DNA from 3 places in the Methylophilus glucosoxydans genome. Region 3 is predicted to be linked to each of the others. Evidence: predicted binding sites of a transcription regulator. Region 3 holds the regulator's gene; each other region holds the start of a gene.
The links. The regulator sigma-54, encoded in region 3, starts transcription at its own class of promoters, with help from an activator protein. The targets are predictions, from matches to a motif close to TGGCACNNTTCCTGCT.

Region 1 (10,243 bases), on a different contig from region 3:
CATTATCAATAACCTGCAACGCCGTTATCGCGAGAGTGACTCGACTGCGGTGCGCGATGAGCTGGCAAAATATATCAATGCGACTGCCTGCCCGGATTGTGGCGGCACGCGTTTGCGCAAAGAGGCACGCCACGTCAAGGTCGGCGACAGAAACATTCACCAGATCTGCGAAGTGCCGCTCAAACAGGCGCTGAATTTCTTTGAGACACTACAACTGAGCGGGCAAAAGCTGGCGATTGCCGACAAGATCGTCAAGGAGATCGAAAGCCGCCTCAAGTTTTTAACCAATGTCGGTCTGGACTACTTGTCGCTGTCGCGCTCGGCAGAAACCCTGTCTGGCGGCGAAGCGCAGCGTATCCGCCTGGCCTCGCAAATCGGCAGCGGCCTGACTGGCGTCATGTATGTGCTGGATGAGCCTTCCATCGGCTTGCACCAGCGCGACAATGACCGCCTGCTCGAAACCCTCAAGCGCCTGCGCGACATTGGCAATAGCGTGATTGTGGTCGAACATGACCAGGATGCCATTCAGTTGGCAGATTTTATTGTCGACATTGGCCCCGGCGCGGGCGAGCATGGCGGCAATATTGTGTCTTTTGGCACCCCGGCCCAGATTGAAGCCGACCCCAACTCATTGACCGGGCAATACATCAGCGGCAAAAAACAGATAACCTTCAAGCTGCCACGGACGCAGCCAGACCCCAAGCGCATGATCAAACTGAATGGCGCCAGCGGGAACAACCTCAAAGACGTCAGTATTGAGATTCCGGTCGGTCTGCTGACTTGCGTCACGGGCGTCTCCGGCAGCGGCAAATCGACGCTGATCAACGACACGCTTTACCGCGTGGTCGCCGCGCACTTGTATGGCAGCAGCACCGAACCTGCCGCGCACCAAAGCATTGAAGGTCTGGAGTTTTTTGACAAGGTGGTCGATGTTGACCAAAGCCCGATTGGCCGCACACCGCGCTCCAACCCGGCGACGTATACCGGCTTGTTTACGCCAATCCGTGACTTGTTTGCCAGCGTGCCGGAAAGCCGCGCGCGCGGCTATGGTCCAGGCCGTTACTCATTTAACGTCAAGGGCGGCCGTTGCGAAGCCTGCCAGGGCGATGGCGTGATCCGTGTGGAAATGCACTTTTTGCCAGATGTGTATGTCCCTTGCGACGTCTGCAAAGGCCAGCGCTATAACCGCGAAACGCTGGAAATCCAGTTCAAGGGCAAAAACATCCACGAAGTGCTGGCCATGACGGTGGAACAAGCGCACCAGTTCTTTAATGCGCAGCCGGTGATTGAACGCAAACTGAAAACCTTGCTGGACGTGGGCCTGGGCTATATCACGCTGGGGCAATCGGCCACCACACTGTCTGGCGGTGAAGCACAACGGGTCAAACTGGCACTGGAACTCAGCAAACGCGATACCGGCCGTACGCTGTATATCCTCGATGAACCCACCACCGGTTTGCACTTTGCGGATATCCAGTTATTGCTGGACGTGATTCACCGTTTGCGTGACGCGGGCAATACCGTGGTCATCATCGAACATAATCTGGACGTGATCAAAACCGCCGACTGGCTGATCGACATGGGCCCCGAAGGCGGCGATGGCGGAGGCGTGGTGGTCGGTGTCGGTACGCCGGAAACGCTGGCAGACAACAGCGCCAGCTACACGGGCCGTTACCTTATTCCGCTGTTAAAACAGCTCAACCAAAAGGCGAACGCATAGGTTTACCCCGTCAGCATTTTTCTTTAGCGATAAAATTCAATCCGGAGTGTAAATTCCGGATTACGCCACAGGGTTTCCGCCCTGTGCTTGTGTGCGCAGCAAAAAATACGGCCAGTTACCTGGCCGTTACCTCACACCCTTGTAAAACATCTCGCTGTCAAAGGCTAAGGTCAACATGCAACCTGCCTGACGGTGCATCTGCATACACCGCCGATGGAAATGATGTATCAAATCCATTGATAGCAAACATTGTATGCAGGCATGTTTCACGTTCATGCCTAAATCAGGCCCGTAAAATCAGGGTATTTTGACCAATCGCATGCGCGCCTGAATGGTGGCGGTGTGGCGATTTAAATAGCGGGTACTGCGGTGCAGATCATAAAAACGAGGGTTAGGAATCATGGCCGCCAAGCGCGCCGCTTGGGCGGGTGCCAGACTGGCGGCCGAAGCGTGAAAGTAATGCTTGGCCGCCGCTTGGGCACCGAACACGCCCTCGCCCCACTCAATCACGTTCAGGTAGATTTCCAGAATCCGGCGCTTGGTCATGAGCTTTTCCAGCATAAAGGTAATCACCGCTTCTTGTGCTTTACGCCAGGGCGTGCGATGCCCGGATAAAAACAAATTCTTGGCCAGTTGCTGACTGATGGTGGAGCCGCCAGCGACGATTTTGCCCTTCTTTAGGTTTTTCTCAAAGGCGGTTTCGATCCCGGCCCAGTCAAAGCCTTCATGGTCAACAAACTTGCTGTCTTCCGCTGCAATCACTGCGCGTTTTAAATGGTTGCTGATCTTGGCGTAAGGCACCCACTGCTGCTGTATGGTGGCTTCGGGATGGCTTTCTTGCATCACTTCCAGCCGCGCCTGCATGAAGGCAGTGGCGTCCGGATTGTGATCTACCCACCACAAAATATGGCCGAGTATCCAGACCTGATACAACAGTACCCAGAGCAAAAACAGGACGAAAAACAGCTTGATGCTTTGTTTCATGACAGAAATGAAGATTAGCGGAATGTCTGAATCACTGGGGCCGTGTCAGGACGCAATCCATGCCAGATAAAAAACGCTTCCGCCGCCTGCTCGATGAGCATACCCAAACCATCTGCCACCTGTGCGCCTGCGGTGCGCGCCTGCTGCATAAACGGCGTCTCCCGGCCGTACATCATGTCGTAAGCCAGGGTATGCGTGCCAAAGACATGCGATGAAAACTGTAATGGCGTTTCAGTCAATCCTGCAGAAGTGGCATTAATGACCACATCATAGGTCTCGGTAAGTGCTGCAAACGTGGTCACAGCCAGCGAGACGCCACATTGCCCCCCCGCGTCCGCAAACTTATCCAGCATGGCTTGCGCCTTGTCCTGTGTGCGGTTAGCAATGGTCAATTGCGCCGGGCCTTGTGCAATCAACGGCAGCATCACACCTTGCGCAGCGCCGCCTGCGCCCAGCAACAAGATTTTTTTTGCGGCCAGGGCCGTCTGGTGATGTTTGAGAATGTCATTGACCAGCCCACAGCCATCAGTATTGTCGCCCTGAATTTGCGTTTGGCCAAAACTGAGGGTGTTCACTGCCCCAGCCGCCTGCGCGCGTTCAGATAAAGTCTGGCTTAAGTCATAGGCTTCAAATTTGAATGGCACCGTGACATTTGCACCCACATACCCTTGCTGCTGCAATTGCTGCACCGTGGACGCAAAGCCATCCAGAGGTGCCAACACCTTTTCGTAAACAATCGTCTTGCCAAATTGCAGCGCAAATGCCTGGTGAATCAACGGCGATTTGCTATGTGCTATCGGGTGGCCAATGACTGCGTATTTTTCAACCGACATAGCAAGATCACCTAGTTGGACCAGGGCAAGCCTGCATGTTTCCAGCCATTGATCAGGGTTCTTTGCTTGGCCTCATTCGCTTCGCCTTCAAAGCCTTCGAGCATGTTATAGGCATTGGCATATCCAAGTTTTTGTGCCAGTAATGCGGCATTATGGCTGCGGCCACCCGTGCGGCACATAAATACGACGGTGCGCGCAGGATCAACCAGCGCCTGTAGCTGATCGGCAAACTCAGGATTGGCAATCATGCCTGGATAAAACGCCCATTCCAGATGGGCCGCCATCGGCACGCGCCCAACCAACTCCAACTCGGCACGTGAGCGCACATCCACCAACACCGCATTTTGATCTTGGCTAATCAGCGCATACGCCTCCTGGGGCGTCATCGCGCCGGCATACGGCAAACCATTTTGCTGAGCACGCTGAACGGCTTGTTGCAAGATTTTCTCAACACTTTCCAAAGGACACCTTCGTTCTTTTAATAAGCTAGTCAAACCGCGAGTATACCTGTGAAAGTCACGCAAGCGCATGGAGCACCATTTTTGTGCTCAATTTGTTGTTTAGCACCTTTTTGGTGCGCATTGATTTTGCTTTTTTATGTCAGATATCTCATATCCATGCAAAATGCCTGTTTTTGGGTGGCATGCTTCCTGCTACTATTACATCCTAAGATTCAATGGAATTCGTAAACCAAAAATTCCACATATCTATTTGTTTTGCTAGTTTGTGTTTTTATATTTGCTCACGTTCCGGGACATCCGCAACATGTCCCTTTTTTGCGTGCGCAAGTTGAATCATTTTAGATCTTGATCACTGAGGAGAATGTAATGTCCGTTGCAAACGTAATGAAACTGGTTGCGGAAAACGACATCAAATTTGTTGATTTCCGTTTTACCGACACCAGAGGTAAAGAGCAGCACGTGACCGTGCCAGTGTCTGCCTTCGACGAAGATAAATTTACCGAAGGTCACGCCTTTGATGGTTCTTCCATTGCTGGCTGGAAAGGCATTCAAGCCTCTGACATGCAATTGATGCCTGATGCAAGCACCGCATTCATCGATCCATTTTTTGACGAACCAACCCTGGTTCTGACCTGTGACGTGGTAGACCCTACCGATGGCAAAGGCTATGACCGTGACCCACGTAGCCTGGCTAAGCGCGCAGAGGCTTATCTGAAATCCAGCGGCCTGGGCGACACTGCTTACTTTGGTCCAGAGCCAGAGTTCTTCATTTTTGACAGCGTACAATGGGATGCCACCATGGGTGGTAGCTTTGTGAAAATCAACTCCGAAGAGGCCGCTTGGTCCTCAGGTGAAAAATTCGAGGGCGGCAACACTGGCCACCGTCCAGGCGTTAAAGGCGGCTACTTCCCAGTGCCTCCTGTCGATTCATTGCATGACATCCGCTCTGCCATGGTCATGACCTTAGAAGAACTGGGCGTGCCTGTTGAAGTGCACCACCACGAAGTGGCAACAGCCGGTCAATGTGAAATCGGTACTAAGTTTGCGACCTTGGTACAACGTGCTGACTGGACACAAATCCTGAAATACGTAGTGACTAACACAGCCCATGCTTATGGTAAAACAGCCACATTTATGCCAAAACCAATGTTTGGCGATAACGGCTCTGGTATGCACGTTCACCAATCCGTTTGGAAAGATGGTAAAAACCTGTTTGCAGGCAATGGTTATGCTGGCCTGAGCGATTTCGCTCTGTACTACATCGGCGGCATCATCAAGCATGCGCGCGCACTGAATGCGATTACCAACCCAGGTACTAACTCCTACAAGCGCTTGGTACCGCATTACGAAGCACCAGTCAAACTGGCTTACTCCGCTAAAAACCGTTCTGCTGCGATTCGTATTCCGTTCGTGCATTCTGATAAAGCCCGTCGTGTTGAAGCTCGCTTCCCAGACCCGATTGCTAACCCATACTTGGCTTTCTCAGCCCTGTTGATGGCTGGTCTGGATGGCGTTCAGAACAAGATTCACCCAGGTGAACCAGCGACTAAAGACTTGTACCATCTGCCACCAGAAGAAGATGCATTGATCCCAACGGTATGTTCATCTCTGGAACAAGCATTGGAGTATCTGGATAAAGACCGCGAGTTCTTAACACGCGGCGGCGTTTTCTCAGACGACTGGATTGATGCATACATTGCATTGAAAATGGAAGAAGTCACTAAACTGCGCCAAACACCACACCCAGTGGAATTTGGTCTGTACTACTCCTGCTAATCACAAGAGCACGCACTAAAACAGGGCAGCCCAGGCTGCCCTGTTTTTTTATGTGCGCGCTGTTCCGTCAACGTTTTTAGGCGAGCAGACGTTGATACCCTCAACGATCTACTCTAAACTATTGCCATGAAAAGACTTTTTTACATTTGCACCTTCGCGCTCATGTGCAACCAAAGCTGGGCAGATATTTACAAATATACCGACAGTAACGGCGTCACCACCTATACCAATATCAAACCCGAAGGCAAAAGCAAGGCAGAGCTCATTATTAGTGGGCCCAGAACCGCAGAGCCTCCACCCCCTGCCAGGGAGAAAAAAGCCAATGTCAGAACACCCTCTCCGGCCGATTTTCCCAAAGTCGATAATCAGACACAAAATCAACGCGACCAAAAGCGGCGAGAGCTATTAATGAACGAGCTTTCTCAAGAAAAACAAGCACTTGAGAATGCTCGCCTGTTATATGAAGAAGCCCAGAACACGCCAGAAGTCTACAGAGGCGCGAATGGCAAAACGTTTAGAAACGTCGCCAAATATGAGGAAAAGCTGCGCGTCATTGAGGCCGAAATTCAGGCGCATGAGCGTAATATCGAGCTGTTAAATAAAGAGCTCAATCTTTAAATGCACCATTTTGGGAGTTTTCTCAATCATTTTTGCGTTGTGCACAAGAATTGGCTTGGGTTTTGCTTTAAAACAGGGCGTGATTCACTCTTTTTAACAAGCTCAGGACATGGTACAGAAATCTCCCAACGGCTTTAGTGGTTTAGAGCATATTGCCACGGCAGTCATTTTGCTTAATAACCAACTAGAAGTTACTTACGCAAACTCCAGCGCCGAGATTCTGTTTGCATTTAGTGCCAACCAGATTCAAGGGGCGCATATCCATGACGTGTTTGTGAATTGCGAAATTTTGCAAATGGCCGTGACCAACGCCATAGAAACACAGAGCCCATATCGTGAGCATGAGTTTGCACTGACAACCCAACGCGGCCATACAACGGCCGTGACCTGCACAGCCACCCCTATTTCAGCCGCGTTCAACCAAACGCCGGAAGACATGCTGATTCTGGAGTTTGTGCAAATGGATCAGCAATTGCGTATTGCGCGTGAAGAGCGCATGTTGATACAGCAGCAAGCCAATTCTGAACTGCTGCGAAATCTGGCACATGAAATCCGCAACCCGCTAGGCGGCTTGCGTGGTGCGGCACAATTGCTTGAATTTGAGTTGCCGCAACCCAGCCTAAAAGAATATACCCAGGTGATTATCAAAGAGGCTGACAGACTACATAGCCTCATGGACAGACTGCTGGCACCTCACCGCGTGCCAAAATATGAGCCCACCAACATTCATGAAGTCCTCGAGCGCGTGCGCAGCCTGCTACTGGCTGAATCACCCAACCATATCCGCGTGATCCGCGACTACGATACCAGCTTGCCGGAGCTCATTGGCGATCGCGAGAAACTGATCCAAGCCGTGCTCAATATTGCGCGTAATGCGGCACAAGCGATGCAACAGCATCAGACCGAAGGTGCGAGTATTACTTTCCGCACGCGTGCGGAGCGCCAAATTACGCTAGCCAGAAAACGTTACCGTGTCGGGATTCATTTAGAGATTATTGATAACGGCCCAGGCATCCCTGCCGGCATCAAAGAACGCATTTTCTACCCGCTGGTATCCGGTCGCGAAGGCGGCACAGGCTTGGGCCTTGCGCTGGCGCAAACCTTTATCACCCAACACCATGGCATGATCGACTGTGATTCACAGCCGGGTAAAACCATATTCCATATATTGCTACCTATTGAAAGTACGCAATTAAAATCATCAGTACAATAATTCACGAGAAACAGCTATGAAGCCAATCTGGATCCTAGACGACGACAAATCCATCCGCTGGGTGTTTGAAAAAGCACTAGCCCGCACGGACTTTGATTTCAAAACATTTTCATCCCCGGCAGAAGCCCTCAACGCTTTAAATCGTGAACAACCCCAAGTCATTGTCAGTGACATCCGCATGCCGAATGGCTCGGGCCTGGACTTTTTATCCGAGGTAAAGCAGCGCTTTCCCGAGATTCCCGTCATTATCATGACCGCCTACTCAGACCTCGAAAGTGCTGTCGCCGCCTTTCAGGGTGGCGCGTTTGAGTATCTGGCCAAACCGTTTGATGTAGACCAAGCCATCGAAATTATCAAACGTGCCGTTGAAGAAAGCATGCGTCAATCTGTCGAGGCCGTAGAAGACACCGGCCCCTCGCCAGAAATTATCGGCCAGGCCCCCGCCATGCAAGAGGTTTTCCGTGCCATTGGCCGCCTGAGCCGCTCGCACTCCACCGTCCTCATTAACGGCGAATCCGGCAGCGGTAAAGAACTGGTCGCGAGCGCCCTACATAGACACAGTCCACGGGCTGACAAGCCATTTATCGCCATTAATACCGCAGCGATTCCCAAAGACTTATTAGAATCTGAATTGTTTGGTCATGAGCGCGGAGCATTTACAGGCGCTGCAGCAGCCAGACGTGGCCGCTTTGAACAGGCAGATAATGGGACGTTGTTCCTGGATGAAATTGGTGACATGCCTGCAGATTTGCAAACAAGATTATTGCGTGTATTGTCCGACGGCCAGTTTTACCGGGTAGGCGGACACCAACCGATTAAAGTGAATGTTCGCGTGATTGCAGCCACCCACCAGGACCTTGAAGAGCGCGTAAAACAAGGCTTGTTCCGCGAAGACCTGTTTCACCGCTTAAACGTCATTCGCCTGCGCTTACCCCCTTTGCGTGAGCGCAGAGAAGATATTCCGTTGCTGACCAAACATTTTCTCGCCCACAGCGCACAGCAATTAGGCGTTGAACCTAAACAGTTATCCCAAGCGGCCATTAAATACCTGATGTCAGTTAACTGGAGCGGTAACGTTCGCCAGCTCGAAAACGTCTGCCACTGGCTCACCGTGATGGCTCCAGGTCAAAACGTGGATGTTAATGACTTACCCCCAGAGCTTAAAGAAGATACTGGCAAACATAGTAGCGGAGGCTCCTGGCAAGAAGCGCTAGCCCAAGAAGTCACCGACGCGCTTAATCGCGGAGAAACCAATATCCTTGACGCCAAAACCAAAGAGTTTGAGCGTATCCTGATCACCCGTGCCCTCGCCCACACCGATGGCCGCCGGATTGAAGCCGCCAATCAGCTAGGGATGGGGCGAAATACACTGACCCGCAAGATACAGGAGTTAGGGATTGATGATTAGCAAATTAAATGTGTACTTGCTGACTGCGCCAAAGCGGGAACGAGCTGTGCCGTTGTGCATCAATACTACTGACAAAAAAGACTTGCGCCAGTCGTGAGTCTTTTAATGTCTTCCCAAAAAAGTTATTTGCGGCATGAAAATGTCTGCCTTCATAGAGTATCAAGGTGTTATAAACGTTATTGATTCTCACAATCTCATCAAACATACTGTGATAAGCGGTATCCATCTTTACAGTACCATCTGCAAAGCGCTTATCATTCACCTTAAGTGCTTTTTCGTATAAAGTCTGATCAAAGCTTTTATTGGGCCTAAATAAAGAAGTCCCGGAATCCAAAGGCGCATCAGGACTTAAATATAACACCGCTGCAAAAACAGCATTCCCGTCCGTGTGAATTACACCACGCCCATATTCTTCGCTGACACTCTGGAAGTTGGTCGAAATGGCCCAACGCATATGCTCATATTCAGAGTTATGGAATAAGGAGATAATCTTAGTGCTAACCTTCTCAAATAAAGGCTTATTGATCACAGATAAGTCTTTGGTTCTTGCGCCAGGAAATACATATGGCACATCCTTTAACTGATGTCGAAATTGATATTTCTGATTAAGTGCAAAAGTGCGCACTGCATCCGGATCTTCGTAGAAATTTTCAACGATTGTTACAGGGTACAAATTCATAATTCACCAACAAGTCTAATCAGCAAAGTTTATAGATAAAAAAACGGCAACCGAAGTTGCCGTTTTTTCTGACTCTAATTTAAGCAGTTAAACTGCAATTAAATTAGAAGAACAGGATAGCACCCAAAGAAACGGTTTTTGCTTTCAAGTCAGTGTCAGCCGCTGTGCGGTTGTTAACTTCATCTTTAGCTTGAGAGTACTCTGCTACCAAGTTCAGGTGTTTTGTCAATGGGTGGTAAGCACCAACTACCCACATATTAGCTTTGATGTCGCTGAATGAATCAACACCGTTGCCATCCAATGTGGACTCACCGTAAGAGGCAGCCAATTTAGTACCTACACCTGGAATAGTGTAAGAACCTTGAACATACCACTGATCGGAATCACGACGTTTACCGTTACGATCGAAACCGTTCAAGAATTGAACTGTCTGACCGATACCTTTACCTTGACCGTAGTAACCAACTAAGCCGAAATCAGCAATTTTCAGGCTTGTACCCAAGTCCCATGCGTAAGCGCGCTCGTTACCAAAGTTTTGTGCAGCAACAGCT
Region 2 (10,243 bases), on a different contig from region 3:
TGCAGATAGCCTTCTGCAAGCTGCGCGGTATTCGCCGTGTTGCGCTGAGTCGCACCGTAAAACTTTGAGAGCCATTTATTGCGGGCAATGGTTTCCAGCCAGGCCGCCATTTCATATTTGGCTTTAGACTCTTTGATCGATGTCTCTTCGGCCTGTTTACCCAGGCCAAAAATAATCACCCACAACACAATCAGCATGAGGATGACCAAAATGCCAAAATACAGACTATAAAAAAGCAGCACAATGCTGCCGATGATGCCTTGCAACAAGGCGGTCAAGCCAACCGTGAGCAAAGTCGCCATCGATTTCTGCACCGTTTGAATATCAAAATAACGATTCACCAGTTCTACCGGATTGAATTTGTCATACACAGAAATATGAATTTGCCCGGTATTTTGCGCAATCTGTAAGCTATACCGTACAAAAAGCCGTCGTTGAATCATCTCAACCAGAAAACTCTCAATGGCATAAATCGCACCAGACAACGCCAGCAAACAAAACAGGATAAAGCCCACTACGTACAGCGGCTGCAATACGCCGCCCATGGTGACGATATTCACCATCGCCTGCACGGCAACAGGGGTCGCGATACCCAGCACACCATAAGCTGCAGTTAAATAAAACAGCAGCAAAATGTCCTGTTTTTCAAATGAGAGTAATTTGACGACTCTTTGAAAAGGGCTGAGAGATGTTGTATGAATGTTTGCCATAATAAGAATTGTTGTTAACTAGGCCCTGTAAATGGATAACAACCGTTTATATTAGTTCCCAAAAAAAAACGGCTCTAACTAGAGCCGTTTCTTTATACCACACAACGATTACAAGCTGTAAGCACGCTCGCCATGTTCAGTCGTGTCCAGACCTTCGCGCTCATATTCTTCACTCACACGCAGACCGACAACCGCATCTACCACTTTGTAAAGAATGACGCTCACAATACCTGTCCAGATCAAGGTCACGACCACTGCGATGATCTGAGTAGAGACCTGACCACCCATCGTCACACCTTCTGCGTAACCAACACCACCCAAACCTGGTGACATCAATACGCCAGTGCCAACAGCACCCCAGATACCGGCCAAGCCGTGCACACCGAACACATCCAGTGAGTCATCGTAGCCCAGTGCACCTTTCAGTTTAGTCACGCCCCACAGGCTGATAAAGCTGGCAGTGAAGCCAAGGATGATCGAACCCATCGGGCCGATAAAGCCGCAAGCAGGGGTAATCGCAACCAAACCAGCCACTGCACCAGAAGCGGCACCCAGCATGCTTGGCTTACCTCTGAACAACCATTCAGCAAAAATCCAGCCCAGTACAGCAGAACCTGTTGCCAATTGTGTATTGATCAGCACCATACCGGCAATGCCATCAGCAGCCAGTTCACTACCGACGTTAAAGCCAAACCAACCTACCCACAGCAAGGAAGCACCAATCATGGTCATCACCAGGTTGTGCGGAGGCATGGCTTCTTTACCGTAACCAATACGTTTGCCCAACATGATGGCACCAATCAAGGCAGCGATACCAGCGTTGATATGTACGACAGTACCACCAGCAAAGTCTTTGGCACCCAGCTCTGCCAGGTAACCACCACCCCATACCATGTGTGCGATTGGGATGTAGGCAAAAGTCACCCACAATGCCGTGAACAACAATACAGCAGAGAACTTCATACGCTCAGCAAAACCACCAACAATCAACCCCGGTGTAATGGCAGCAAATGTCAGCTGGAAGGTCAAGAATACATACTCTGGAATCGTGCCAGACAAACTAGCTGGTGTAATACCCGCCAGAAACGCCTTGCTTAATCCACCGACAATCATGTTACCTTCGCTGAAAGCCATGCTGTAACCATACGCAGCCCACAATACAGAAATCATAGAGAAGACAACAAACACTTGCATCAGCACTGACAACATATTTTTCTGACGCACCAAACCGCCGTAGAACAACGCCAGGCCAGGAATCGTCATCAAAATCACCAGCACAGTGGCAACAATCATAAACGCGGTATTACCCACATCCAGCGTTGGGGCTGGTGCTGCTTCAGCAGCAGGGGCAGCTTCGGCCGCTGCAGGCGCTTCGGCCGCAGGTGCCGCATCAGTAGAAACGGTTTCTTGTACTGTGATGGTTTCGGTCACAGTTTCTTCTGCATAACTGACTGGGCTTGCCGCCAGACCCATCACGGCGACCAGCGATAATATGGAAAGAATTTTCTTCATAACAGAAGCCCTTTCTTATAGCGCATCCGGACCGGTTTCGCCGGTACGTATACGGTAAACTTGTTCCAAATCGAAGACAAAGACTTTGCCATCGCCGATTTTGCCTGTTGCGGCTGCTTTTTCAATCGCGTCTACGACCTGATCCAGCATGTCATCTTTGATCGCAACTTCGAGTTTAACTTTAGGCAAAAAATCTACGACATATTCAGCACCACGATACAACTCAGTGTGCCCTTTTTGACGGCCAAATCCTTTGACTTCAGTGACAGTGATGCCTTGTACGCCAATATTGGACAAAGCCTCACGCACCTCATCAAGCTTGAATGGCTTGATTATTGCGGATACAAATTTCATTTGCTTCTCCCGTTGTTAACTCTGGCAGGCACATGCCCGCCAGATCTAAAACTTGCTTAGTTAGAATGTACGACCCAAAGTCAGCACAAAACGACCATCGCTCAGGTTTTTAGTTTGTGTACTCCCGTTAAAGCTAGAGCCACCATAGCCTTTGTCACTCCAGTAGCTATCGTTGCTTGAATCCACCCAGTACACACCAGCATTCCAACCTTCTGTGGCACCGATCTTGAAAGCCTTACTTAAACCAATTTTCCAGTCAGTGTAGTCGGGGGTAGTTCTTTCAGTAGTGGCTGAAGGCTGCTGTCCAGAACTTGAGATATAATCTGTGTTTAGACGACCATTAACATCAAGTGCGCCTACGTGTGCAATCAGAGTTAAGTCCCACCATGGCAACGGATATGCAGCGTTAATTTCAATATAAGTAGACCCTTTTGTACTACCAGTCCAACCAGTTTTTCTATCTGCGCCAAACCAGTCAGTCAATGTATAAGAAAGTTTTGCGCTAATCCAGTCATATGAGATACCCGCATTAAATTCATATGTATCCCAACGCCCACCTTGAGGTGTTTGTTGGGCTTGACTGTTGTCAGGATTGTTGGCACCAGTGAATCTATATTTTTTCCAAGAACCGCCCGGATACATGTATCCATAAATACCAACCGTATAACCCAGTTTTTCCACTGCTGGTATCGTACCGTTAAAACCTGCGTAAACATCAATTTCAGTGTTTGCATCAGGATAGGTATTTGGTGTTACACCAGAACCCCAGACACCGGCATAGAAACCGCTAGAATGCGTAATATCCATACCGCCTTGTACAGTCGGCTTATGCCAGGATTGTGAAATACCACGGAAGTAGTAGTCAGATACCACACCGATGTTACCTGTGGCAGTCCAATCGGAACTACTTTGTTTTTCTTCCATGTATGGTGCTTTTGCCTCTTTAAGCTCTTCATGCAAAACCTGTGGCTCATCGGCATGTGCGAAATTAGCGAAAGACAGTGTCGCAAGTACAGCTGTAATTAACTTAGATTGGCGCATTTATTTAGTCCTCTCTCTGTGAAAATCTTGATCGAATTGTTGTAAACGAGAATGAAACAACATTGACCTAAAAGCAAAGCACGTGCCAACCTATATAATCATTAAAAATCAATAAATTAATGAAATGATTTAATCAAAAAAGTTAAATTAATAGCGCAACAGTCTGTTATTTATTAAAAACATATAAAAATCAACTATTTGCATACACTTTTTTGATGTGCTTACATGCTAAAATAGCCTCACAAGGAGAGCCTGCCATGCTATTTTCAAACGAAAAAATTAAAGAATTATCTTTTAAAATCAAACAACTAATTGATTCAAGCCCCATTTCAGAGCTTGAAACCAACTTGCATGCACTAATTCAGGGCATGCTCCCCAAAATGGAACTTGTTTCGCGCGAGGAATTTGATATTCAGGCCGCTTTGCTGGCACGCACGCAGCAACAATTAAAACAGCTTGAAGAAAAAATCAGCCAGCTAGAACAAGCCAACGCCGCCAGAAAGTAAAATTTAATTTACAATTGTTAGCATTCTTTGGTGCGGGAGTGCTACATGAGTTTGGCCGTGTTATACAGTCGGGCCCTAAGTGGGATGGATGCACCAGAAGTGGTGGTAGAAGTGCATCTCGCCAATGGCCTGCCCAGCTTCACTATCGTCGGGCTGCCAGAAACCGAAGTGAAAGAGAGCAAAGACCGGGTTAGGGCGGCGATTCAAACCGCACAGTTTGAATTCCCGGCGCGGCGGATTACAGTCAATCTGGCACCGGCAGATCTGCCCAAAGAGGGTGGCCGTTACGATTTGCCGATTGCGCTTGGGATTTTGGCAGCCTCCGGGCAATTACCTAAACAAGCGCTGACCAACTATGTCATCGCTGGCGAGCTGGCACTGACAGGCGAGTTAAGGCCGATACGCGGCGCCCTGGCGATGACTTACCAACTGATTCAGGGCCCGGCGCATAAAAGGGCGGCGATTTTGCCCCAGGAGAGTGCGCATGAGGCAAGCCTGGTTGAGGGATGTTCCATTTTTGCCGCGAATAGCCTGCTTGAAGTCTGTGCCCATCTGTCTGGTAAACAATCGCTACCCCCTCACCCGCTGGTGCTGACAGAATCCTCGTTAAGCTTTCCGGATTACCTCGAAGTCAAAGGTCAATTACGCGCCAAGCGCGCGCTGGAAATTGCCGCGGCAGGCCAACATAGTTTATTGATGAGCGGCCCGCCAGGCACAGGCAAAAGCATGCTGGCGAACCGGTTTAATAGCATTCTGCCAGACATGACTACGCAGGAAGCGCTGGAAAGTGCGGCAATTTTGTCACTGACCGGCCAGTTTCCGGCCAGCCAGTGGAAAAAGCGGCCATTCAGGGCGCCACATCACACCGCCTCTGCCGTGGCACTGGTGGGTGGTGGCAGTGTGCCCAGACCCGGAGAAATCAGCCTCGCCCATCACGGCGTGTTATTTTTGGATGAGCTGCCTGAGTTCGACAGGAAAGTGCTGGAGGTGCTCCGCGAGCCGCTGGAAAGTGGCAATATCACCATTTCTCGCGCAGCCAGACAAGCAACTTTCCCGGCCCAGTTTCAACTGCTTGCAGCGATGAATCCTTGTCCATGTGGCTATTACGGGCACTATACCCAACGCTGCCGCTGTACGCCTGAGCAAATTCTGCGCTATAAAAATAAACTTTCCGGCCCGCTGCTGGACAGGATAGACATGAATATTGATGTGCCAGCACTCAAGCCAGAAGAGTTGTCACATGACCATCATGGTGAGCAGAGTGCGGCCATTCGTGCACGCGTGATTCAGGCGCGAGAGCGTCAACTGACCCGCCAACAGAAACCGAATGCAGCCTTGGGTGCGCTCGAAATTTCCACCCATTGTCAGTTGGGTGACCAGGCGAATCACTTACTGCAAATGGCGGTGCAAAAGTTTTCACTGTCTGCCCGCAGCTATCATCGCATCCTCAAGGTCGCCAGAACCATCGCTGACCTGGCCCAGGCCGAACACATTCTGGATAAGCACATTGCAGAGGCGCTACAATATCGGCGTCATGACTATTGAAAGCGTATTCCACATGCAACTTTATGATGCCAGTATCGCCCCGCTGATTCGCAACCTGCAAAATCTCGAGCACATCCTGCGGCAAGGGGAAGCCTATGCAGAACAGAAAAAAGTCGCACCAGAAGTGCTACTGAATAGCCGCTTGTATGTGGACATGTACCCATTAATCAAACAGGTGCAACTGGTGAGTGACATGAGCAAAGGGGCGGGTGGACGACTCGCTGGCATAGACATTCCGCAATATGCGGATGATGAAGCGAGTTTTGAACAGCTCTACGCCAGAATCGCCAAGACAGTCGCGTTTCTCGAAGCCATCAAGCCTTCACAGCTGGAAGGCGCCGAGCATAAAGAAGTGGTGTTAACCATACGTAAAGTGGATCTGACCTTCTCCGGCTTGGATTATCTCGAAAAATGGGTCATGCCCAATGTCTATTTTCATGTCACCACGGCATACAACATTTTGCGCCATCTTGGGGTGCCACTGGGCAAAACCGACTACCTGGGTCAAAAGCGCTGATGCCTCAAGGCCGTTTGCGCCAGTAGCCCGGTTGCTGGTCTGACTGCAACATGGCTTTACGGCGCAATGTCTCATAGGCTTCGCTGTCTGAAATTCCTTGGGCAGAGGCCATCGCTTTCGCCTGCTTGTTCGCGGCAACCACCCAGTCAGGATTTTCCTGATAGCCCCGGTCTTGCATGCAATGTTCCAACACGCGTGACTGTCTAGCCGCTTTTTCCAGCTTCTGGAAGGGTAGTTGCTCTGGTAACGCGGCCGCTGCCTTACTGGAAATCAAATCACACTCATTGATAGTATGAGCCAGCGCACTTTGCGCAGGTGAAGACGCTGGCAACTGCAGCGATTGCCAATACCAATACCCCACCGCCGCCAGCATCGCCATCAACACAACCCACATAAACCGACTCGCACGCATGCATCCGACTCCTTTTTGTTGTTCAACCCTGCCAATATTTTAAGCCAAACCGGCCGACAGCCCTTATAAAAGCTGGATTGGTTCATTAAAGCGTCATACAAGACCATTAACATAGATTTAAATGATCGCATGAACAAATTAATTCAAGAATGGAAACCTGATGACGTTAATACAAGTATACATAAACAGAACTAAAGGACGCCCCATGAAAGACTTGCAACAAGACGAGCCGCTGACTTATACCGCCAGCATGCCAGAATTGATGACGGCGCAGGACATTATGTATCTGGCTGAAGATATCACTGCAGACAGCAACATTCAGGCAATTTACAAACCTGCTGAGCTGACGCTGGAAGTCGTGTAAAACACACCGGCAGTTTGCCTCACACCGCTACGCAGTTCATAGCGTGGCATAGAATCGCATGTTGCTTGCCCAGACACCCAACTGGTCCAGCCCTCAACTGATAGACACCCGCCTGACGTTTGCCTACAATAAAACTTCTCTTCAAACGGACGAGAAGGAGGCAACCATGTTTTTAGGCGCAGCAGGCATCTACACACTGATTGGGATCGTCGTCGCAATTTGCCTGATATTGTATGTATTTTCAAAAAAGGTAAAGTAATCCGTATCACATAAAAAAGCCCCGTTTACGGGGCTTTTTTATTGCACACCTCAGATTGGTTACTGGGATTGGTTACTGGATCAATTCACGCCAGCTTTGCTTGGTGCCATAACTACCATTGCTTTTTTGCTTGAAAATCACCGTGGCCTTGCTGGATCCCGACAACCCAAATATCTGGTCATCCAGGCTTAATTGCTGCGGGGTAGGGTCATTACTGCCAGTCACCACAACATGCGGCACGCCATTCCCGTCATAGACAATATTAAACCCAACGGCGGGTGTGGTCATAGGCTCAGAAATGGCACCGCTAGGCAACAAAGAGCCGCCTTTTTTATAGTTAAAGAAGTTAAACCAGCCATAGCCGGCACCACTACAAGCCTCACTACTTGGCACGAGCGTTGGCATCATCAGGGCGCCATTCAGCAGCAATGGATCCAGATTGACACGTTCCCCTGCAGGAAAATCCAGCACCCAGCCATAGCCAGAATCAAAATTCACCGTGCCAGTGGAGGTCACCGTACGATCCCCGCTTAACACTTGCGTCGTTAACTGACTACGGCCAATTGGCGTGGTCTGGCCGCCATCCTTAAACACATAGACAGAGTTCTGAGGCGTATTGGTTAAATCGGCAGGCTCCAGAAACTTGCCGGTACCCACCATGACCACCATATTTTTATCGACCTTGCCCAACTCTGGCTGGGTAGTCACTTTTTGTGCAGTACCGCCACCCGCAGTCAAGCTCGCAATTTTATTGACGGTATTGGTATTGATATTAAAACGCCAGATATTGCCATTTAAATCGCCACCATACACATTTAATACCGTGTTGTTCTCAAACATTTGCTCAGCGTAGCCGGAAATTTTTGCCAAGCCGCTAGGGTTGGCAGCATCCCCCTCGCCAGTCGTCAATGTTTTTAACAGGCTGCCTGTTCTTGCATCGAGGACATACAAATAGCCACGGCCATCGCCGACCGGATTGTTTGCAACAAAGGTGCCGTCGTTGAGTTTGCGAGCATTGGTGCCGTTGTTGTAACCAGAAGTCAGAAGCACCACCCAGCGCCCATCCAGCATTTTAGTCACCATCGGATTACCAAAGCTGTAGCCTAGCGTATTGTTTATGCCATCTGGCTGAGCATAAAACTCCCAAAGGACTTGTGGGTTTTCCGGTGTGGTCACATCCAGCGCAAAATAGCCACGCCCGCCCCCGTTAAGCCCGGAAACCAAAATCGTACGCCACTCCGCATTGTCCCCGGTGCAAGCTGAGATACAGATATCCGTGACCACCGGGCTGCCATTGACATAATTGGTATGGTAATTGGCACCATATTCCTTATCTGCCAGATTGGCCAGATTCGGAATGACTGGAGATGGGATAAAAGCCCATAGCTCTGTGCCGTCATTGGCATTGAACGCATGTAGCATGCCATCGTTAGCCCCGACATAGACGGCGGCTGTGCGTGTTTTAGCCCAAGTTTTGTAAGCCTTATAGCCAGGATCGAGATAATCAACGTTCGAAGCCCTGAAATAACTGGGGCGAGATTGTGAGATATCGCCCAGTGTTGCCTGCCGCTCTCTGAATAAGCGGTTGGCAGGCACTGTATTCATACTGTTGTCTTCATAGGTCTTATTCCCAATCAGGTAATCAACCAGCTTGTCGGCTTTTTGAGTATCTGTCATTTTCGGATCGGTGGCAGGCAAGGCTTTCATCTGGCTTAAAGCGTTATAACCTTCTTCCAGTTTAGTTCTATACGCTGCCGGTAAATTACCAGGTTTAAAGTCAGCACGTGCATTGTTATTGTTAAAGTAAATTTTACGTTGCCCAATTTGCGTTTTGAGCTTGCCATCACAGCTTCGGGCAATGGGCACATAGCATGCTGTTGCGTCACCAAAATTCAGCACTGATCCCAGAGAACCGTTAGCGTTGCTACAAGTTGAATCGCTGGAGTTGCTGGTTTTGCAATACAAGTTACTGTCTGGTCCGGTATAGGCTGTGGCTGGAGAGGTACAGGCCTCAGCCGCCACATTTTCCACGCACCAAACTGCAGTTTCAGAGGTCTGCAAGGAGTTGGTATTGACCGTCCGCGCTTCAAGGTTACCCGTCCATTTTACTGACTGATAACTGGCCACATACTGGAAGTTATCGCCATTGGTCGGCGCAAGGCTACTGGCCGCAGCCGCGGCACTCGCACCCTGGATGGATTTAATCTCTGACAAGCCCTTGGCCAAGGACTCGCGCAACAGCTTGGGGTTGCTGGCACTATAGTAGGTGCCGCCGGCATTCACAGCCGCATGCCATAAATCATCAATACGGGTGCCATTTTCCGCCAGGGTGGGATCAGGCCAGTTTTTGCGCATGGGCGTCGCGCTTAAGTCTTTAAAGTCGCCCATGGTCTGCGTTTTATAATCATCGGTATAAAGCAGGGTCCCAGCAATGCCCAGGCCCAAGGTCAAGGTGACCATGTTTTGCTTGGGGTAATCCGTCGCCGTGCCACAAACGGATGAACCCAAAGATCCCGTGCAATTGGAGAGCGTGCTGTCACGGATATCCGTGTCATAAAAATACTTGGCCGTATCCGCCAAGGTATTGGATTTGTTACTGCTATCAAACTGTGGCGCAGGCGTACTGCCGCCATCCTGATTACCTATCGCAGTTGAACCATTAATGCGTGTAGGATTGCCGCTATCGTTCCAATAGCCGTCTGTGGTCAACAAGGTAAAGTTGGATTGGCAGGCATACTGTATCGGATCATCGGTTCCTAACGTCTTTTTGCCAGCATAGTGTTTGCCCACATTGGCAAGGGCAGTGCGCAACGGCGTCCCGCCACCAGGATTGACTGCAAACAATTTATCGTACCAGGATTGCTTTTGCGAGCTGTCAAAAGGAGCCAGCGGCAGATAATTAGAAGATGAATTATTAATCGTCACAAATCCCACCCTATACCTGGAATCCAGGGCTTTAAACGCCTGGCTGGCGGCAGTTTTCATCGAGAGCATGCGTGTACGATAATAGGTGACCCAATTAG
Region 3 (10,243 bases):
CCGGATTGCCGCCATCCAGGCCAGCAAAAAAACTAGCGACCTGATCCCCCTCTGCCACCCGCTTAGCCTAAGCCGCGTAGATGTCAGTTTTATGGCGAATGAAACGCAACACAGTATTACTTGCCGAGTGCAATGTGAGACCACCGGGCAAACCGGGGTGGAAATGGAAGCCTTGACTGCTGTACAGGTTGGCCTGCTGACAATTTATGATATGTGTAAGGCGATTGATCGCAGCATGACAATACAAAGTGTTCGCGTGCTCGAGAAGCATGGCGGGAAAAGTGGGGATTGGCTGGCGGACTAAGCAACACAAGTTGCCACACTAGACATTTCCTTTCGCCTCTCGTCAAGTTACTTTCTGTTGCTTTCCCCACAGAAAGTAACCACAACTAACGCAGTGTTGCGGCGAAGGCTAACCTTTAGGTTAAGCCACGTAGTGGCGACCGAAGCCAAAGAAGAGGGCACCCAGCCATCACGGCCTTACGGTTGCCTTGCGTTGTTGGCTACGGTTGCTATGCTTAACATCGCTACGCGAGTTAGCCTACTCCGTAACAGACTGCTTTGCAGTCTTAGTGATCAACAAGTAAGCGGTCACGAACCTCGCCCTAGTATCTTGCACACCCCGCAAGCTGCCGCGGAGCTAAGACAGTCGCTCCCTTCCTCCTTACTTTGTTTCCGCTACTCAGCGCGATGGGATTTATCTCGTCAAAGTCACACTGTTGAAATTTGGACCGTTCAAAAAGTAATTCTTTTTTAATTCATGGACGCTTGCAGTCGCATGATTTTCGGGGCCCCCATCTGACGCGCCGAGCAACGCAGGGTTGGCGGGAGTACTCGGCCAGCGGCTGTCCGAGCTCCGCAGTGGCTTGCGTCTTGTGCAAGCCGCCAGGGCGAGTTTCGATGGCCGCCCGGCAAGCCGAGTAGCACAGGAAACAAGCGGAAGCTGGGGTGCACTTTTTTTTGCTTACTTTATCTTTGAGTGCAAGCAAAGAAAAGTAACTCGCCTAAAGGTGAAAAGGAAAGTTGGTTAGCATGCCGAAGCAGACCCACTGTTACCAAAAAGTTAAAGAATTACCTTCTTTACTTAAGCCAACAATGCCGCAATCCGCCGCGCACATTCTGGCGCCATGGTGACGCCATAGCGAAAATGACCGGTATTCAAATACAGATTTTCAATGTTTGGATGACGGCCTATGGTCGGGATATTGTGCGGCGTGCCGGGGCGCAAGCCACTCCAGTGTTTGATCACTGATTGCCCTCGCAAGGCTGGCAGAATCGCCTCGGCTTTTTGCAGCATTTCCTGACGCATGCTTTCAGTCACCCCGGTATCAAAACCGACATCTTCCAGACTACTGCCGGCTAGCAAGTGCCCATCGCGGCGTTGCAGCATGTAAAACCCTTCACGGTAAAGAATATGCGGTAACAGTCCTGGGGACATCTGATACAACAGCATTTGCCCGCGCATGGGTTTGATCTCCAGACTCAGCGCGGTTTGTTTGAGTAGCTCAAAACTCCAGGCGCCGGAGGTGACGACAAAATGGTCGGCCGACAAGGTGTCGCCCGTTGTGGTTTGCCAGGTGTGGATGCTGGAAGCACCTTCTTGCAAAGGCATGAGTTGTGTTTGTTCGCGCAGAGTGACGCCATGCTTGATCAACCACGCTTTGAGCGATTGTAGCAGGCGCGGGTTACGGATTTGCACCACTTCTGGAATCAGCAGGCTATCCCCTTGCAACTCTGCTTGCAGTCCATAGCGCTGGCACCAGTCCAGGGCTGCCTGCTGGTCAAACGGCGGCTGGATCAGCATGCCGCTACGCGTGCATTCGGGGTCTATACCGGTTTCGGCAAAGAGCTCTGCACTGACGGCTGGATAGGCGCGCGCACCAGCCAGCGCCAGCTCGTTGACAATCTCCTGATAAAACCAGGGCAACAGCGGAAAAGCGATGCCCGCCCCAGCCCACGAAGACTCCCCTGACGTTTGCGCAGCGACGATATTGCGCTCAACCAGCGTGACGGTGTGCCCTTGTTTCTTTAACTGCATGGCAGTGAGGCAGCCTACGATGCCACCGCCGACCACGACCACTGAAGTGTTTGCCATAAGACCCGGTATTTAAAATGAAAAAGCCTGAGGCCCCGAGCTGCAACAGTCAGGGCCTCAGGCCTCTATTGTCTTACGGTTTACGGCCAGAAATCAAATAGACTTCCATCGCGATGAGGGCGGCATTGCTGCCGAGCAGGACCAGAATATCGCCTTCGTTGAGAATAATATCCGGTCTGGGTGCAATCGGTTCTGGCATATTGGTGCGCCGGAGCTGTTTGACCTCGACCGCAAAATCCTCAAACGGGATATGGTCCAAGCGCAAACCATGCGCATAAAAGTTTTTATACATCTCGACCGAATGCAGTTGTGGCAGGGCGGCGGTGGTCGTATCCGCATCGCTCACGCCACGGAAGTAACCTTTGAACATTTTGTACCGCTCTTCGCGGAACAGACGGATACGTTTGACCACGCGGTTAAGCGGAATCCCCAGCGTGACCAGTGCATGCGAGGCAAGCATGAGGCTACCCTCCAGAATTTCCGGCACCACTTCTGCCGCCCCGGCATCTCGCAGCAAATCCATTTCACTGTCATCATGGGTGCGCACAATCACGGGCAGGGTTGGATATTTCTCCTGGATCACATGCAGCACCTTCATGGTGCCACGCGTTTCGGCATAGCTGACAATCACCGCTTTGGCCCTGGCCAGCCCGGCCGCCTCAAGCACAGAGCGGCGGCCTGCATCGCCGTAAATCACATTTTCACCGGCGGCGGCGGCTTCCTGAACGCGGCTGGCATCCATATCCAGGGCCACATAGGGGATATTTTCTTCGCGCAAAAAGCGGCCCAGATACTGACCACTGCGGCCATAGCCGCAGATGATGACATGGTCGCGCAAATCGAGGCTGTGCTCCTGAATAGTCTCCACCACCTTGTAGCTATTACGCGTATAACTCTTGACCAGTTTGCGCGCAATCCTGCCGTTATATTGAATAATGAATGGCGCCACCAGCATAGAAAGCACGGCCACGGACAGCACCAGCTGTAGGGACTCGCCGTCGATCAAATGCGTTTGCAAGCCCAGGGCCAGCACCACAAAACTGAACTCTCCCGCCTGACCAAGAATAATGCCGGTACGGACACCCACGCCCATCTCAAAGCCATACAACTTAGTTAAAAAGGCAATCAGGCCAATCTTGAACACCAGGAACAGGGCTAACAGGAAAACAATCAATACAATATGATTGATCAATACGGAAACGTCGAGCAGCATGCCGACGCTGATAAAAAACAGACCCAGCAAGATATCGCGGAAAGGCGCAATATCTGATTCGACCTGATAACGGTATTTGGTCTCAGAAATCAGCATCCCGGCGACAAAGGCCCCCAGCGCAAAGGACAAGCCGACATAGTTGGTGGCTGCCGCCATCAGCAGGGTCACCATCAGCACATTGAGCACAAACAACTCGCGTGAGCGCTGTTTGGCCACCAGCTCAAACCAGAAGTTAAGGATGTTTTTCCCGAACTTGAACAGTAAAAACAGCAGTACAGACGACTTGAACAGCGTCAGCCCCAGCACATCCAGCCAATTGTCGCTATGCGAGCCTAGCGTCTGGATCAATACCAGAATCGGAATCACGGCCAGATCCTGGAATAGCAGCACGCCGATACTGAGACGACCATGTCTGGAGTTAAGGTCTACACGCTCCATCAGAATTTTGGACACAATCGCAGTCGAGGACATGGTGATGGCCGCACCAATGATAAAAGCAGAAGTCAGGCTGAGCCCGGCCACTTTGCCCAGCACCAGACTGGCCAGCAAGGTCAGCACGACCTGTCCGCCCCCTAGCCCGAACAGCGTTTTTCGCATGGCATACAGTTTAGGCAGACTAAACTCGAGGCCGATGCTAAACATCAAAAACACGATACCAAACTCGGCCACCTGGCGACCAGACTCTTCATCCTCCAGCAAGCCCAGGGCGTGCGGGCCCAGCACGATGCCGATGACAAAATAGGCCAGCATGGCCGGCAAGCCGAGGATGCGGAACAAGCCCACGGCGAAGACCGAGCTGGTCAGCAGTAATAAAAGATGTATCAGGGAATCAAACATGCAAAGCTCTAACGCATTTATACCAAGCCGGTCAAACAGGGGTTTGATCGCCATCAGCCAGCGCTGAAGGGTCAAGGTCTATTATGAAACGCAATTGTTTCAGGATGATGCATCGTGCCACAAAACTTTGTTTTATGCAAAAAATGTGCCTGAGAATAAAAAAACCGTAAAAAAAGAGTGTTTTACTTTATTGTCAGGCAACTCGCTTGTTATACTAACCCGCCATGATGACAGCAAATTCCGGCATCCATCTTGTTAAAACACCCGATATCGTGTCGCGCGCACGAGGGGTGTTGTTGCACGAAGCCGATGAAATCAGGCATCTGGCAGACCGCATTGGCACCGCTTTTGAGGCTGCCGTCCATATGATTCTGGCCTGCAAGGGCCGGGTAGTGGTCACAGGCATGGGCAAATCCGGCCATATCGGCGGCAAAATTGCGGCCACCTTGGCCAGTACCGGCACACCGGCGTTTTTCATGCACCCGGCCGAGGCCAGCCACGGCGACTTGGGCATGATTACGTCAGAAGATGTGGTGATCGCGCTGTCCAACTCTGGCGAGAGTGATGAAATTATTAATATTTTGCCTGCGATCCGCCGCATCGGTGCTCGGGTGTTGAGCATCACGGGCAGCGAAGACTCCACCTTGTCACGTGAGTCGGAAGTGCATTTGAGTGCTGCCGTGAGCCATGAGGCTTGCCCACTCGGCTTGGCTCCCACAGCCAGCACGACAGCGGCCTTGGCCATTGGCGATGCTTTAGCACTCTGCGTGCTCGATTTGCGAGAGTTCACTGCCGAAGACTTCGCCCGTTCGCATCCCGGTGGCAGCTTGGGCAGACGGCTACTGGTGCGCATCAAGGATGTCATGCGTACCGGCGCGGCCGTGCCCCAAATTGATCAACACGCCTCCATTCAGGAAGCCATCACGCAAATTTCACTCAAGGGCATGGGCTTCACGGCTATTGTGGACCACGCGCAACGCCCAATAGGCATTTTTACCGATGGCGATTTGCGCCGCTTGTTTATGCAGGGCAAGAACAATCCACAGGCATCAATTGATACCGTGATGAACAAACAGCCGTATTTGCTGGAGACGAATCAGATGGCGGTTGAAGCAGTTAACATGATGGAGCAGCACAAAATAAATGGCTTTTTGGCAGTAGATGCCCAAGGGCAGTTGGTAGGGGCATTCAATATGCATGACTTATTGAAAGCCAAAGTCGTTTAGCTTAAACAGGCATTAGAATTCAGGCATGCTTAAACACCCCATTTTGTTGCCGATTGCGTTAATGCTGTTGCTGGCGCTGCTGACCTTCTGGATTAACCAGAATGTACAAGAGCAAGCACTCAAAATGAACATACTTAATCGCCAAGCGCCGGACTACATGTTGTACAACTTTGTGAGTACCCGCACGGATGCGTCCGGTAATACCAAATATGTGCTGGCGGCCGCAAAAATGCGCCACTTTCCTGCCAATGACTATACAGAATTGCAGCGGCCACGCTTTACCCAGTTTGGCCTGAACAAGCCTTACACGCAAATTTATGGTCAGCAAGGACGTGTTTCCGCCAATGGTAAACTGGTGGAGTTTAGCAAACAGGTCAAGGTGATCCGCCAAGCCTCCGCCACCAAGCCAGAAACACAAATGCAAACCGAGCGGCTTTGGCTGGAGCCGGATACCGAGGTGGCACACACAGACCAGCCGGTGGTCATCCGCCAAAAACCGGCGACAGTAATTACAGGCACGGGCATGCGTTTTGATAACCGGGCTGATACCATGCAATTGTTTAACCGGGTGCATGTGCATTATGAGCGTCCACCCGTCGCCAGCAATTTGGCAAGCCCGGCCCAGGCGTCAAACACAGAACGCCAATGACCGTTGATTATGGAGAAATGAGTTGAACACGCACAAGCCCTTATTTTTAGCGATCTGCATGAGCGTATGGGCGCTATTGTCCATGCCGCTGAGTGTGCTGGCCGAAGAATCCGACCGAGATCAACCGATAGAGCTTGAGGCGGATACCGTGACCGTGAACGATGCTAAAAAAATCAGTATCTACACGGGCAACGTGATTCTTAATCAGGGCACTTTGCAAATCAAGGCGGACAAAATGATCGTACGCGAGGATCAGGACGGCTTTCAACATAGCACCTGTACCGGCAACCCAACCACGTTCAAACAAAAACGTACCGGTAAAGACGAGTGGATGCAAGGCAGTGGTCAACGTATCGAATACAACGCCCGCATGGATAAAGTGCAACTGTATACCAATGCCTGGGTTAAACGTGGTGAAGACATCGTGACCGGGGACTACATCAGCTACGACGCCAACGCCGAGTATGCCGAGGTGATTGGCGGCACCAAAGCCAACCCGAACGGGACGGCTGGCAGCCGCGTCAAGGCCACCATACAGCCTAAAAATAAAACCACGCCGCCTGTCATTGACAACAAGCCAACCTCTCAACAGGGGTTACGGATGAATCGCTCCTTGCAACTCAAGGTCGAACCTGCCCCTGCCGAAAACACTGGTGAGCAAGGCAAAGAGTAAGCATAAAGATGGAAACCATGGCAGCAGATCAGAACCATTTGCAGGTCAACCGCCTGAAAAAAACCTATCAGGGCCGTACCGTCGTCAAAAACACGACGCTTGAGTTACGCAGTGGCGAAGTGATCGGCTTGCTGGGTCCCAACGGGGCAGGCAAAACCACCAGCTTTTACATGATTGTCGGGTTGGTTGCGCTGGATGAAGGCAACATTACGCTGAATGGCGCCGACGTGAGCCGCGCGCCCATGCATGAGCGCGCGCGCATGGGCCTGGCTTATCTGCCCCAAGAAGCATCCATTTTCCGCAAGCTCAGCGTAACCGACAACATACTCGCCATTCTTGAAACCCGTCCCTATACGGAAGAGCAGCGTGAGGCGAGGCTTGAGTCCTTGCTGGATCAATTGCATATCCAGCACATCCGCAACAGTCAGGCCGTCAGCTTGTCTGGCGGCGAACGTCGACGCGTTGAAATTGCGCGCTGCCTGGCCACTGACCCTAAATTTATTTTGCTGGATGAACCGTTCGCCGGGATTGATCCGATTGCGGTGATCGAAATCCAGAAAATCATCCGCTACCTGAGCAGTCAGAATATTGGTATTTTAATCACCGACCACAATGTGCGCGAAACGCTGGATATCTGTGACCGCGCTTATATTGTCAATGAAGGCGCTGTGTTTGCAGCAGGCACGCCCGATGAAATCATTCAGAATGAAGGTGTGCGTGAAGTGTATCTGGGCAAGAATTTTAGGCTGTAATCCGTCATGAAACAGAACCTGCAATTACGTATTTCGCAAAATCTGGCGCTGACGCCGCAGCTGCAGCAATCGATCCGTTTGCTGCAACTTTCCACGCTGGAACTGAACCAGGAACTGGAAACCATCCTGCAGGAAAACCCGTTACTGGAAATGTCAGACGGTGAAGAAGGCGAGTTTGAAGATAACACACCGCCTCCCCCCACTGTAGAAGCTGAGCCGACAGATGCCAGCTCGTTTGACATGGCAACGCAGCAAGAGATCACCGCACCGGCAGAAAGTCTGCGTGAAGACTTGCACGATGAGCTGGGCGGGAGCGAGAGCGACCTGCCCAATTTAAACGAGGAATTCACGCCGCCAGAGTTTGAAGATGATTATGAAGAGTTTGGCAGCACCAGCAACTGGGACGAAGCCGGACGCAATCATCAGGAAGACGAAGACAGTGACTTTTCCAGACAGGAAACCACCAGCATCAGTTTGCGCGAGCATCTGATTGATCAGATACAACTGGCACATTTATCGCAACGTGACATGAGCCTGGTCAAACTGCTACTGGATAGCATCACTGATGATGGCTATCTGGAGCAAGATCTGCAGGAGATTGTGGAGCACTTGCCACTCGAACTTGAGGTCGAGCTGCTGGAACTGGAAACCGCCCTCAAGCTGATCCAGAATCTGGACCCTGTAGGCGTAGGTGCGCGCGATTTACGCGAGTGCCTGCTCTTGCAACTGACGCGTTTGCCGCAAGAAACGCCACACTTGCAAACCGCCATTGCCATTGCCAAAGACCACCTGGCGCTGCTTGCCAACAAAGACTTTGTCAAACTGCGCAAGGTGCTTGGTTGCGATGAAGCGGTACTCAAGGCGGCGCAGCACCTGATCCGCCAGCAAAACCCCAGACCCGGCAGCGAGTTTTCCAGCTTTAGTCACGATCACTTTATCCAGCACGATGTGGTGGTTAAAAAAATCAAGGGCATTTGGGTCGCCTCTTTAAATGATGGCGTGATCCCCAAACTGCGCATCAACCAGATGTATGCGGACATCCTCAAGCGCAACCGCGAGAGTTCAGGCCAATACCTGCAAAGCCAGATGCAGGAAGCCAAGTGGATGATTAAAAATATCCAGCAGCGCTTCTCGACCATTTTGCGCGTGTCACAAGCCATTGTAGATCGCCAGCGCAACTTCTTTGAACATGGTGAAATTGCCATGCGGCCACTGGTGCTTCGTGAAATCGCCGAAGAACTCGACTTGCATGAAAGCACAGTTTCCCGCGTCACCACACATAAGTATATGCTCACACCGCGTGGCGTCTATGAACTCAAATACTTCTTTGGCAGCTCGGTGGCCACAGATGCAGGCGGCTCCTGCTCTGCCACCGCTATCCGCGCCTTGATCAAGCAAATGGTGGCCGAAGAAAACCCGAAAAAGCCTTTGTCGGACAACCAGATCACCGACACACTGGCACAACAAGGTATCGTCGTTGCCCGCCGTACCATAGCCAAATATCGCGAGTCCCTGAATATTCCGCCCGCGAACTTGCGCAAAACGCTCTAAACAAAAAAGGCCGCAGATGCGGCCTTTTTTGTTTCTCAGCTCAAATCACCTGATTGTGATCTTGGCAAATTTACGTTTACCCACCTGTGCGATCACTGTCACACCTTTAGTCAAAGGCAGATTCTTATCATCCACCTTGACGCTGTCGAGCTTGACGCCGCCTTGCTGCACTGCGCGCATGGCTTCACTGGTGCTTTCAACCAAGCCCGCCTGTTTTAACAATTGGCTAATGCCGATGCTCTCGCCTTCAATGGTCACTTCAACTTCGGGCACGTCATCCGGGATGCCGCCTTTGGCACGGGTCTGGAAGTCCTGCAAGGCTTTTTCAGCCGCGGCTTGACCATGGAAACGCGCCACAATTTCTTGGGCAAAGCCGACCTTGATATTGCGGGGATTTTCACCGCTGGCGACTTGCGCCTTCCATTCGGCAATGGTTTCCAGCGTCGCAAAAGACAGCAAATCAATATAGCGCCACATCAGTTCATCTGAAATCGACATGATCTTGGCAAAAATAGTCTCTGGCACCTCGCTAATGCCAATGTAGTTACCGAGTGATTTAGACATTTTATTGACGCCATCTAACCCTTCCAGCAGCGGCATCATCAGCACACATTGCTGCGACTGGCCGGCCTGCTTTTGCAACTCACGCCCCATGAGCAGGTTAAACTTCTGGTCGGTACCACCGAGCTCAAGATCCGCTTGCAGGGCGACCGAATCATATCCTTGCAGTAACGGGTACAGAAACTCGTGAATCGCAATCGGTTGATTACCCTTGAAGCGTTTGGAAAAGTCATCGCGCTCCAGCATGCGGGCCACGGTATGGCTGGCAGCCAGTTTAATCATCCCCGCCGCGCCAAGTTCACTTAACCAGTTGGAGTTAAAGACAATCTCGGTTTTGGCAGGATCAAGAATCTTGAAGACTTGTGCGGCATAGGTATCGGCGTTGGCCTTGACCTGCTCCACGGTTAAGGGTGGACGGGTGGCGCTTTTGCCAGTCGGGTCACCAATCATGCCGGTAAAGTCACCGATCAGGAATAAAATCTGATGGCCCAGATCCTGCAACTGGCGCAATTTATTAATGAGGACGGTATGACCCAGGTGCAAGTCCGGCGCGGTAGGGTCAAAGCCTGCTTTCACACGTAAAGGCTTGCCTGTTTTCAGTTTCTCGACCAGCTCCTGCTCGATCAGTAACTCATCTGCGCCACGCTTGATAATGGCCAACGCCTTGGCAATTTCTGGGCTCAATG

Region 1: the regulator sigma-54 is predicted to act here: its motif matches at 4,177-4,192, upstream of glnA (type I glutamate--ammonia ligase).
Region 2: the regulator sigma-54 is predicted to act here: its motif matches at 3,690-3,705, upstream of ACFQ1T_RS03820 (TorF family putative porin).

What each region holds. Positions count from the first base shown of each region.
Region 1 covers NZ_JBHTJW010000002.1:45,262-55,504, forward strand. The annotation lists gene uvrA (excinuclease ABC subunit UvrA) at 1-1,720, shown strand, start outside; gene mtgA (monofunctional biosynthetic peptidoglycan transglycosylase) at 2,018-2,704, opposite strand; gene aroE (shikimate dehydrogenase) at 2,719-3,537, opposite strand; gene ACFQ1T_RS02785 (rhodanese-like domain-containing protein) at 3,549-3,998, opposite strand; gene glnA (type I glutamate--ammonia ligase) at 4,365-5,774, shown strand; gene ACFQ1T_RS02795 (DUF4124 domain-containing protein) at 5,901-6,392, shown strand; gene glnL (nitrogen regulation protein NR(II)) at 6,502-7,605, shown strand; gene ntrC (nitrogen regulation protein NR(I)) at 7,622-9,013, shown strand; gene ACFQ1T_RS02810 (DUF6445 family protein) at 9,018-9,692, opposite strand; gene ACFQ1T_RS02815 (porin) at 9,796-10,243, opposite strand, start outside.
Region 2 covers NZ_JBHTJW010000002.1:265,827-276,069, reverse strand. The annotation lists gene ACFQ1T_RS03835 (peptidase domain-containing ABC transporter) at 1-710, opposite strand, end outside; gene ACFQ1T_RS03830 (ammonium transporter) at 819-2,222, opposite strand; gene glnK (P-II family nitrogen regulator) at 2,238-2,576, opposite strand; gene ACFQ1T_RS03820 (TorF family putative porin) at 2,637-3,617, opposite strand; gene ACFQ1T_RS03815 (accessory factor UbiK family protein) at 3,875-4,123, shown strand; gene ACFQ1T_RS03810 (YifB family Mg chelatase-like AAA ATPase) at 4,169-5,668, shown strand; gene ACFQ1T_RS03805 (DUF1993 domain-containing protein) at 5,682-6,185, shown strand; gene ACFQ1T_RS03800 (hypothetical protein) at 6,190-6,597, opposite strand; gene ACFQ1T_RS03795 (hypothetical protein) at 6,803-6,961, shown strand; gene ACFQ1T_RS03790 (PilC/PilY family type IV pilus protein) at 7,293-10,243, opposite strand, start outside.
Region 3 covers NZ_JBHTJW010000001.1:86,006-96,248, reverse strand. The annotation lists gene moaC (cyclic pyranopterin monophosphate synthase MoaC) at 1-304, shown strand, start outside; gene ACFQ1T_RS00435 (NAD(P)/FAD-dependent oxidoreductase) at 1,085-2,095, opposite strand; gene ACFQ1T_RS00430 (cation:proton antiporter) at 2,169-4,145, opposite strand; gene ACFQ1T_RS00425 (KpsF/GutQ family sugar-phosphate isomerase) at 4,370-5,371, shown strand; gene lptC (LPS export ABC transporter periplasmic protein LptC) at 5,397-6,020, shown strand; gene lptA (lipopolysaccharide transport periplasmic protein LptA) at 6,079-6,693, shown strand; gene lptB (LPS export ABC transporter ATP-binding protein) at 6,702-7,445, shown strand; gene ACFQ1T_RS00405 (RNA polymerase factor sigma-54) at 7,452-8,996, shown strand; gene tyrS (tyrosine--tRNA ligase) at 9,042-10,243, opposite strand, start outside.